DNA from 2 places in the Bacillus sp. LH1 genome. Region 1 is predicted to be linked to the other one. Evidence: riboswitches for the same ligand, from Rfam matches in the RefSeq annotation. Region 1 holds a riboswitch; the other holds the start of a gene.
The links. Region 1 has a riboswitch for cyclic di-GMP ahead of ACX9TM_RS02260 (methyl-accepting chemotaxis protein). Riboswitches for the same ligand answer to the same signal wherever they lie in the genome.
Positions count from the first base shown of each region.

Region 2: linked by a shared signal. The riboswitch ahead of ACX9TM_RS05670 (SpaA isopeptide-forming pilin-related protein) and the one ahead of ACX9TM_RS02260 (methyl-accepting chemotaxis protein) in region 1 are both predicted to bind cyclic di-GMP.

Region 1 covers NZ_CM175007.1:431,325-436,556, reverse strand. Annotated here, with positions in the region: gene ACX9TM_RS02265 (non-ribosomal peptide synthetase family protein) at 1-484, opposite strand, end outside; gene ACX9TM_RS02260 (methyl-accepting chemotaxis protein) at 621-2,363, opposite strand; cyclic di-GMP riboswitch class I at 2,498-2,582, opposite strand; gene ACX9TM_RS02255 (anaerobic C4-dicarboxylate transporter family protein) at 2,865-4,178, shown strand; gene thiE (thiamine phosphate synthase) at 4,294-4,953, opposite strand; gene thiM (hydroxyethylthiazole kinase) at 4,969-5,232, opposite strand, start outside.
Region 2 covers NZ_CM175007.1:1,069,285-1,074,516, reverse strand. Annotated here, with positions in the region: gene ACX9TM_RS05670 (SpaA isopeptide-forming pilin-related protein) at 1-1,747, opposite strand, end outside; cyclic di-GMP riboswitch class I at 1,807-1,899, opposite strand; gene ACX9TM_RS05665 (TetR/AcrR family transcriptional regulator) at 2,072-2,608, opposite strand; gene ACX9TM_RS05660 (CPCC family cysteine-rich protein) at 2,947-3,213, opposite strand; gene ACX9TM_RS05655 (hypothetical protein) at 3,210-3,647, opposite strand; gene ACX9TM_RS05650 (PH domain-containing protein) at 3,740-5,179, opposite strand; gene ACX9TM_RS05645 (PH domain-containing protein) at 5,172-5,232, opposite strand, start outside.

The sequences.
Region 1 (5,232 bases):
TAACACTATTAAATATTATTTCTACACTTTGCATATTTTTACTAAATACAAATTGTAATGTATTCGTGTCTTTTAGCTCATAATATGTTTCACCAATAATAATAGGTGACATTTCATATAACGTATTACCGTTTTGAAACTCTTCTATTTCTTCCTCATTCATTTCTTTAATTTGCTCCAGTTGCTCTTCAATTTGTAAATTTAAACTTTCATAGGAGAGAAAATTAGAAACTTCAATAGTAATCGGAAATAAACTTCCTCTTACATGATAAAGCACGACAATATGTTTTTCTTTAGAAATATGATATAACCACGTTGCAGTCGCTCCTATTAAATCTACAATGTGAGTCAAATTTGAAAACAGTTCCGTTTTCCTTTTTATCCTAAGTTCTGTTCCTTGCACATCTTTAGGTATTTTAATACTTCCTTCTACTTTTCCTAAAAATTCTTTTACCATCTCACTATAAGAAATTGCTAATTTCATATTTATGTAAATTCCTCTCTTAAATATAATAAAGGTGTGAAAATTCACACCTTTTTTATCCCTTATTAAAGGGCAGATTCGTTCAATTCATAATCAGTAGCGGAGATACCCCCTTGATTAGAATTGAACTTTCTCCTTATTCGCTTTTAAACTCACCAATAAGCTCTTGTAATTCCTGAGAGAGCCAACTTAAAGAAGTCGCTAATTCTGCAATATCTTGTACTGATATTTCTTGCTCTTTCATGCTTTCTTCAACATTACTACTGCTGTTGGCATAAGTATTTGCAATATGTGATAATTCATTTACGACTTGAACGATATTCTGGCTATTTTGTAAAATATCACTCGAATTACCCGAAACAGCTTTTACTTGATCTGTAACAGATTGCGCTGATTTGGAGATTTTTTCGAAGAAATCTCCACTACTTTGAACAAGTGAAATTCCAGTTTCTACTTCTTTTGAACCTTTTTGCATGGAAACTACAGCATCTTCTGTCTCAGCTTGTGTTTCACCAATTAATTTCGCTATATCTTTTGCAGACGCTTCAGTTTGTTCTGCTAATTTTCGTACTTCATCAGCAACAACTGCAAACCCTCTTCCAGCTGCTCCAGCACGTGAAGCCTCAATAGAAGCATTTAAAGCTAATAAATTTGTTTGATTTGAAATACCTGTAATTACAGTTACGATATCACTAATTTCTTTTGACCTTGTTTCTAACGAATAAATGATGGAAGATAAATCTTGTACTGCATTTTGAATTAAACTCATTTGATTAATAATTTGTCCAATCACTTCATTACCTTCAATTGAATGTTGCTCCATACCTTCAGAAGCAACCGCAACTTGTTTCGCAGCCCCAGTTATCTCTTCTACCTTATCTTCCATTCCATGTACAATCCCTAAACATTGTTGTACTGAAGTTTTTTGAGACTGTGCCCCTACTCTTAAACCTTCAATAGAACTTGCAATCTCTTGAACTGCCATGCTGTTTTCCTCTGTACTCGCCGACAATTCTTGTGAAGAAGAAGAAACTTGCTCAGCTGTTTGCCTTACTTTATCTATAATCCCTTTAAACTTTTCAATCGTGTTATTGAAATAAACATTAATAATTCCAATATCATCTGGTCTTTCTTTTAATTTAATACTCAAGTCACCTTCACCAATTTTACGTAACCCTTCTCGTAAATCTTTTAATGGAGCTAGCGAGTGACGCACGATAAAGAATTGAGTAATAGTCGCAATTGCTAATGAAATAATGATAAAGAGTAAACCCTGTATCATAAACTTCTCTTTTGTAATAGGAACAATGGAAGCATCTAAGTCAGCGGCAACAATTGCAATAATATTGTTTTCTCCATCTGTAATTGGTTCTAATATTGTCACCCACGAACCTATTTCATCTTCATATACTTCTGTCATTTGAGCCTTTTTCGTATCAATCACTTTATCGTATGCCTTCATCCAATGAGCGGGTTGTTCATAATAATCTCCCGGCTTTATAGGAAACGCATTTGTTAACTCTGTAGTCAAACCAACGAGTTGTAATTCTCGCTTTTCATTCGGCTTTGCTCCTGTAACATACGTTTGTCCAACGCTTTTCAATTCTTTTGATACTTCATCTAATTTCTCTGTTAACTTTTCTTTTTTCACTTTTTCGGCTGTAGGATCTTTCGCCATGTCTCTAACTAATTCTACATCCAGTTTTTTCAATACTATTTCTCCTGTTTCAATAGACTGCCTTTCAAATAAAGACATCATACTATTTTGAAACATATTGAAACTTAATGCACCCATACTTCCAACAAGTGTCAAAATAACTAATACGGTTAATAAGACGTTCTTTTGAAGGAACGATAACTTATGCCAATATTTTTTCATTAATATCCACCTTCCTTAATCAACACAAACAAAAAAACAAAATATATGGATATTTTGTTTGAAAATGTTTCTCAATATGTTCGAGAATAAAAAAAAGCCAATGTAAAAGCATTGGCCAAGACCAACCCTATCCGTCCGGTAACTGGCTAGCGTAGCCTTTCGACCTTAGCTCCTGTAGTTTTGCGTCCTCATGTTTCCATCAGTTTGCCTTTCTCGCTGAACGAGTTGAACGATATGGGAGTTCTATGAGAATTAATTTATTCTCTTTCAAAGATTACAACATATAAATCAAAATGTCTACTTATTTAGAGATATAAATACAAATTTTTAATGCATTGCTTTTTCGAAATAATTTCAAAAAGTACGTGAATGTTACTTTTTTTGTGTTATATAATAAAAAATGTATAAATAACAAGGATTTCTTCGGGTATTTATTTAATTTTCATTCAAATTAAACTATTCGAATATATCTTAACTAATGAATTTCGGAGGTAGTTTATCATGTTTTGGCTACAATTTCTTACCTTGTTACTCTGTATTTTTATTGGTGCACGCCTAGGCGGAGTTGGTTTAGGAGTAATGGGTGGAGTTGGTATGGCAATACTCGTTTTTGTCTTCCACCTACAACCAACCGCGCCTCCTATCGATGTAATGCTTATGATTTTGGCAGTAATTACAGCTGCTGGTGCTTTGCAAGCTGCTGGAGGAATGGACTATCTTGTTCATCTAGCTGAAAAGGCATTACGAAAAAATCCAAAGCGTATTACTTTTTTTGCTCCAATTGTTACTTATTTATTCACACTATGTGCAGGTACTGGTCACGTTGCCTATTCTGTACTTCCTGTTATTGCAGAAGTCTCTCGTGAATCAGGGATTAGACCGGAACGCCCAATGTCGATTGCCGTAATCGCTTCTCAACAAGCAATTACAGCTAGTCCAATTTCAGCTGCCACAGTTGCTCTTTTAGCAATGTTAGCTGACTATAAAATCACCTTATTAGATATTTTAAAAGTAAGTATCCCTTCTACTTTCATCGCTTGTATGATAGCTGCATTCGTTGCTAGTAAGATGGGAAAAGAATTAAATGAAGACCCTGAATACTTAAAACGATTAAAAGAAGGAATGATTCCTAAGCTTGAAGAGAAAAAAGCATTTGTAGGTGTAAAGGGCGCAAAATTATCAGTTATCCTTTTCCTAGTAGGAACCTTCCTTGTTGTACTTCTTGGTTCATTTGAAGCACTTCGTCCAGGATGGATAGTTGATGGGAAGTTAGCTCGTCTTTCCATGCCGAACACAATTGAGATGGTTATGTTAACTATCGCGGCTCTTATTATTATTTTCTGTAAACCAAATGTAGAAAGCATTGTGTCTGGTAACGTCTTTAAAGCAGGAGCAACAGCAGTTGTTGCTATTTTCGGTATCGCTTGGATGGGAGATACTTTCTTTAACGGAAACTTAAATATGATTCAAGGATCCATTCAGCATTTAGTAACAAGTGCACCTTGGCTATTTGCCATCGCACTATTCATTCTATCTATTTTACTGTACAGCCAAGCTGCAACAGTACGTGCCTTAATGCCACTTGGACTATCTCTTGGCATTCCACCAGCGCTACTGATTGCTATGTTCCCTGCAGTAAATGGATATTTCTTCATTCCAAACTATGGAACAATCGTTGCTGCTATTAACTTTGACCGTACTGGTACAACAGGTATCGGTAAATACGTATTAAATCATAGTTTTATGATTCCTGGCTTAATCGCAACATTTACTTCTATCGGAATTGGAATGCTCTTAATTTCAATTATGTTTTAAAGAAAAAGCACAAACCTTTATTTAAAAAGGTTTGTGCTTTTTTAATCAAATGTTTGTTTAAATTTTTGGGCAGTCTATTTCTCCATGTAGCACTTAAAATACTACACGTCCTTCCCTACAAACTTCTCTTTACTTCTTCAGCTAATTTTCTCGTACTTTCATACGCAGATTCAGCTAAACTAATTGCTGAAATAACTGAAACACCGTCCGCACCCGCTTCTATAACTGCCGCTGTATTTTCAATTGTAATCCCACCAATACCAACGATTGGCACTGTAATTCCTTGTTCTCTAAAATAGGCTAATCCTTTCGTTCCTTGAACCGCTTTCGTATCTTTTTTCGTACTCGTTGGGAAAATAGGTCCAACGCCTAAATAATCTGCTCCATTTTCGATTGCAAAGCGTGCTTCTTCAATTGTATGAGCAGATACGCCGATAATTTTATCTCCCATTTTTTCACGAACAGATGTAATTCCTTCATCATCTTGTCCGACATGAACACCATCTGCATCTAATTCAATGGCTAATTCTACATCATCATTTACAATGAAAGGAACACTATATTCATTACAAAGCGTCTGCAATTCTTTTGCAAAGCGCACTCTATCTTCTCCGATTAAAGAACCTTCCCCCTTCTCGCGAAACTGAAAAATTGTCACTCCACCATCTAACGCTTCTTTCAATACAGCTAAAGGATCCCTCGTGCAGTTATTACTTCCCATAATAAAATACACTTGCAATAGCTTAGACATTTTATCTATTTCAATGCGTGCCATTTCTTTCACTCCCTCTTACTCTAACTCCTCAATCTTTCCATACTTCTCAATATCACTAGAAGTAGTATTCGCTAACTGATTTAAAAATTCAATTTGGAAACTACCAGGTCCCTTTTCCACAGTCTTAGCAGCTGCCAGTTCCGAAGCTACACCATAAAACGTTAATGCTGCTACTGCTGCTTTTACATAATCTTTTTCCACTGCTACAAATGCTCCTATTACAGAAGTTAGTAAACAACCTGTTCCCGTAACTTTCGTTAAAATAGGGTGACCATTTCG
Region 2 (5,232 bases), 640 kb from region 1:
TTTCCGAATCAATTTTCTTTACTTCAATTTGACCCTTTTGCATAGTATTTTTAATTTCAATTGTTTTTGTTTCTCCAGCTTGAAGTGTAACCTCTACTGGTTCTTTTAATTTTTGATATCCTTCTGGTGCTACTGTTTCATAAACTTTATACGTTCCAGGAGCTAAAGTTTGAGGTACTGAAAAACCTTTTTCGTCCGTTTTTAGTTTTGCAACAACTTCATTTGCACTATTTCGAACTTCAAATTCGGCACCTTTTAACCCTTTGTTCAGATCCTCAGAATCTATTTTATGAATCGATACTGTACCGTCTTTTGGAGCTTCAGGCGGCGTAATAGTTACTTCTTTTGATGTTAATGTTTTATCATCAAAATGTAATTCCGCTTTATTAGGAATCTTCTTATCTACGTAAGAAGATAAGTCTGCATTATTTTTAATTTTCGCCTTGATACTAAGATTGATTCTCTGGTCTTCATATGACTTATAGTCAAAATTCTCACCAAACGTAAATGTTACTTCACTTCTTTGCTTATCTATCTTTAACGTCCCTTTAGAAGTAATATCTTGGCCATTTTGATCATACACTTTTGCCTCTAATACTTCTAAAACATCTTCTAAATCATCACGAATTACCATTGATGTGTATTTAGGAGGATCGTTTGGTATATGTGTACCAACTTGGTATTGAATCACTTGATCCATTTGTGTTAGCTGCTCATTCTCTACAAGCTTGCCATTCTCATCAACTATATTTTTTTCAATACTAGGTGGATTATCGTCACCTGAACCGGTTCCTCCCCCACCACTTACGAATACTTGTCCTACTTTTTCTTCAGTTTTAATATTTTTACCTTCTAATTTCACAGTATTTTTATGAGGCTTTGCAGAAGGATTAGTAATCTTTGTTTTATATCTTAAAATATAACCTTTTGAACTGTCTGGAAACTCAATTGTAAATCCAGCCTTTGTTGCATTAATTTTAATGTTAGATAAATCTGCTGGCTTAATATTTGTTGGTGCATAACCATCTTCAAATACAGCCTCTTCTAATACTACGCTGTCTGTAATTAACTCATGCCCAGGTCCTAATGTATCTGTTAATTTAAGATCTTGCATTTCTGTTCCAGTTGCATTTACATATACAAGCCAATCAGCAATCGAAGGATCTTCTTGATTATAAGAACCCCATTTCAATAGATTATCTGTATTGGGCTGTGGCTTCGGTCTCTCTGTCGTATTACTTACATTTACTTCTTTATTGACGATTTGACCATCAACGTTAAATTCTAATGGAATTTCTTTAACACCATCATATGCTTCTAGACCAAAGTAGAATTCTACGAATAAAGAACCTTTAATGTTATTCTTTCCTTCTACGTAATCCCCCATAGTACACGTTAATAGACCCTTTTTCATCTCACATGTACCAACTGTTTTTCCTTCAGCATCTTTTAAAGGAAAACTCATATTCATAAGGTCTTTTCGAAACTCTTTTGGCATATCAATTGTGAATTGATCTCCACTTTTTATTTTTTCTTTAGCTGACCACTTCACTTCTACTTTCATACCATCTGAGGCTTGATACGGTTCAGATGTCGTGCCATCAGTACGGGAAATATTAATTTCGTCCACTGGACTTTTCATCACAGCAGCTTGAATAACTGGAGCCCACACATTCAGCACTGAAAATAATACTAGAAAAACTAATGAAACCATTGAAATATGTCTTTTAGTACTTTTCATTTGCATAGTTCCCTCCTATTTTTTATATTTATATAACAAAAAAAGACCGTCCGGTTGCATCAAAAATGTGCAACCAGACGATCTTAGTAACCAATATGTATTACCGTAGACTCTAAGCTTTGCGGCCTATCCTTTCGAATAGTGTGCTAAAAATATCTTTTATTCTTTTTTTGTTTCATTTTCCTCTTAAACCAAATATTACTATACCGTCTGGACGGTTATAATTCAATACTCTATAAAATTGTTCTATTTTTCTAATAAAAAAAATAATTCACCACTACATTAAAGAAGCAACGGTGAATTATTTTCACATTATATAGTTCGTATATTCTATTTATATGAATTTCTAATAAGAGCTTGAATCACTTTTTCTCTTAACTCGGGGCTTAGTCTTCCAACCCCTAAATATTCCGAATACCATAATCCATCTGCTGCTAATCTAATAATTGTTGCACAAACTGCATCTATCTCATCGTTTTCTATATTCTTTTGCAGTTGCTGAAATGATTGTTGTAATGGCTCAAGTAATTCAGGTTTTAACATGAATGCTGCCATCATACTACTAGATAACTCTTCTGTTCTTCTCTCATTATTTAATCTTTCCTCTACAAAAGAGCGAACCCATCTCCCTTTCTTCTCTGCGTCTTCCGCAACTTTATTGTAAATGGCCCCTTCATAATCCTCTACCCCTCTGACTATCATACCTTCTATTAAAGCTTCTTTATTTGAAAAGTGATACAATAATCCACCTTTACTTACACCCGCCTCTTTTGCCACTGCTTCTAAGGTTAATTTAGCAACCCCTTTACATTGCACAATTTGAGAAGCGGCCGCCAAAATCTTTTGCCGCGTTATGCTTATACTCATTCCTTTTTAAAACCCCATTTCTACTAAATTTATATAAATACGAATCTTATTTTTAATATTGTTGATTACTACTAAGTATTTTCTTTATACAACAAAAGCTTCATTACCTTTGAATTTTTAGTTACTTATTCTATTAAAAATTTCCATATCATTCAATATGATAACATTAAACACACAAAGCTGACTATACATCTATACTTTTGTATTTATTGAAAATATATCCATTGATAAAATTTACCAATTTAGTCCTTCTTATTACCTTATAAGACGGCAGTAATTCTTTCAGCACTAAATAAAAAATGTTATTACTCCCATTGAATTGAGTAATAACATTTCACTTAACAAATTCGCTGCCAACTAGCATCCTTCACATCTTCACTAGTCGGTTTTCTAACTAATCCAATAAAACATTCCTCGCAAGCACCAAATACAATAAAATTTTTCTGTGCTTGTCTTAACGAGACTTCATTTGCACCGCCTTCAAAGTCAGGATTGTTAAACTGTACCTCATCATCTTCCCAGTAACATATATTACAAATTTCATATGTACCTGGTGGTTCTTCTTCTATTGTTCTATACCCGCAGCACGGACATGTATATTTCATTCTGTTACTCCATTATTCATTTCTTTTTTCTCCCATATATTCCGGCCCATAAAGAATGTCACAGCACAAATCATAGTTATCCCCATGAAAAATGTATTAGAATCTTCATATGTAGTTGGAATGCCTACCGTTACGAAAACAATACTAAAAGCTAAAAGTAGATATAATAATAAAGATATAATATAGCTGAGTTTAAATCGTAAAATGATACCTCTAAACAATAGCTCACCAAGTAGACAGCCACCTAAAATAATAGGTACTCCGAAATACAATGTAAGGACTCCCATTTGCGCAGTAGATTGAATTATCTTTCCAATTATGTTCGGCGAAACCAGCTCACTATTGTTTCCCATCCTATCATATAAATCAAGTGCTGTTGCTGAAATAAAGAAACTTAATATAGAAAATGAATACGGTATTAAAAATTTGCTCACTCTCATTCACCTCGCTTTTTTCTTTACATATATTATTCATTATTTTCGCATAAAAAAATAGCCCGTCTTCCGCGAAAGACGAGCCGTTCCACTTAATTCTCACTTAACTTCTTCTTATACCAATCCTGCATTCTCTCCGCATCTTCTACTCTCGTATGCTCTATTTTGTAACTAGATGATGCACTCGAAAACTTATACGTACATAAATCCGCACGGCGCTGGAAATATGATTGTGTCTTCTCCATTGATTGGACGTGTCTTCTTCTAATAAGTCCTGTATATTTTCCGACGCTACGATAGACAAGTGTAATTTGTTCTCCGTTAACACTGTAACCATTTGTTTTAAATGTTGCGTATCCAAGTGTAAAGATAAGGATTGCGAGCGGTAATAATGCCCACATGATGTAATACTTTTCAAAGTATATGCTTATTCCAGTAAGCGGGATTGCGAGCATAGCGAAAAAGATGAAACTATCAATGAGATAACGGCGCAATGCTGCTTTTGGTAACGAAGTAATATTTGCATTCAGTTCGTATGGTAATTGTAAATGCGTGAGTAACTGTTGCACTCGATCTTTTCGAATGATAGGATGCAGTGTAACTTTTTCTTTTTCGTCATCCGTTCCCTTACTTTGAATGACTTCTACTTGCACAGCACAATAACCGAACGGTTGGCGTAAAATACCTTCTTTTATCGTAATCCCTTGAATACGGTGCAATTTTAGTACGAGTTCTTTTTTCTCCAGTAATCCTTGCGAAATACGGACTTCGTCATTTCTTCGATTCACTGTAAAATCTCCATGTTTTAGCGCATAACCAATTGTCGATATAATCCACGAAAGGACGAGCAAAATAGCTATCATCAAAATCCAGCCATATATATCATGTTCCATTACATACGACTTTACGCTATTCTCTATCCATTTCGGAATGTACTCATCTACTTGGTGATACACAAAAAAGATTAATGAGAATAACAATCCAAATTGACCAGATGTAACAGAGGCTATTAAAATCTCTTTCCACGTTAATTTGTATTCTCTCGCTTGTTTTTCCTCTGTAATAATTTCTTTTACTTCTACTTCTTCTAATGTTTTTTCTACTTTCAATTCTGAAGCCGACTCATTTAACATTGCGATAAGCTCTGTCGCTTCTTCTACCGTAATTCCAGCTAAGCTAACTTCTGCTTCATCGCCTCCGCCAGCTGTTTCAATCTGAATTTTTTTCAAACCGAGCATTTGATATAGTACGTTAGAACTTGTATTAATCGTTTGAACACGTTCTTTATTTAAGTAGCTCTCCTTTTTCACAAAGAGACCTTGTTTCACATGTAATACGTTATTTTCAACCCAGTATGTTGTGTAATACCATTTTTCAAACGCTGAAAAGACGGTGAGTAAACCGAATGCAGCGGGAATTAAATACCAAAACGGGAACTTTCCGTTTAAGCTAAACATGAAAATAATGAGTGGTATAAAGTCTGTTATTTTTAACTCTAATAACATCGTGATTGGATGCTGCCTTTTATACATCCTCATCACTCACTTTCGCTAATTCTGCGATTTTCGTTTTCAACATTTCAGCT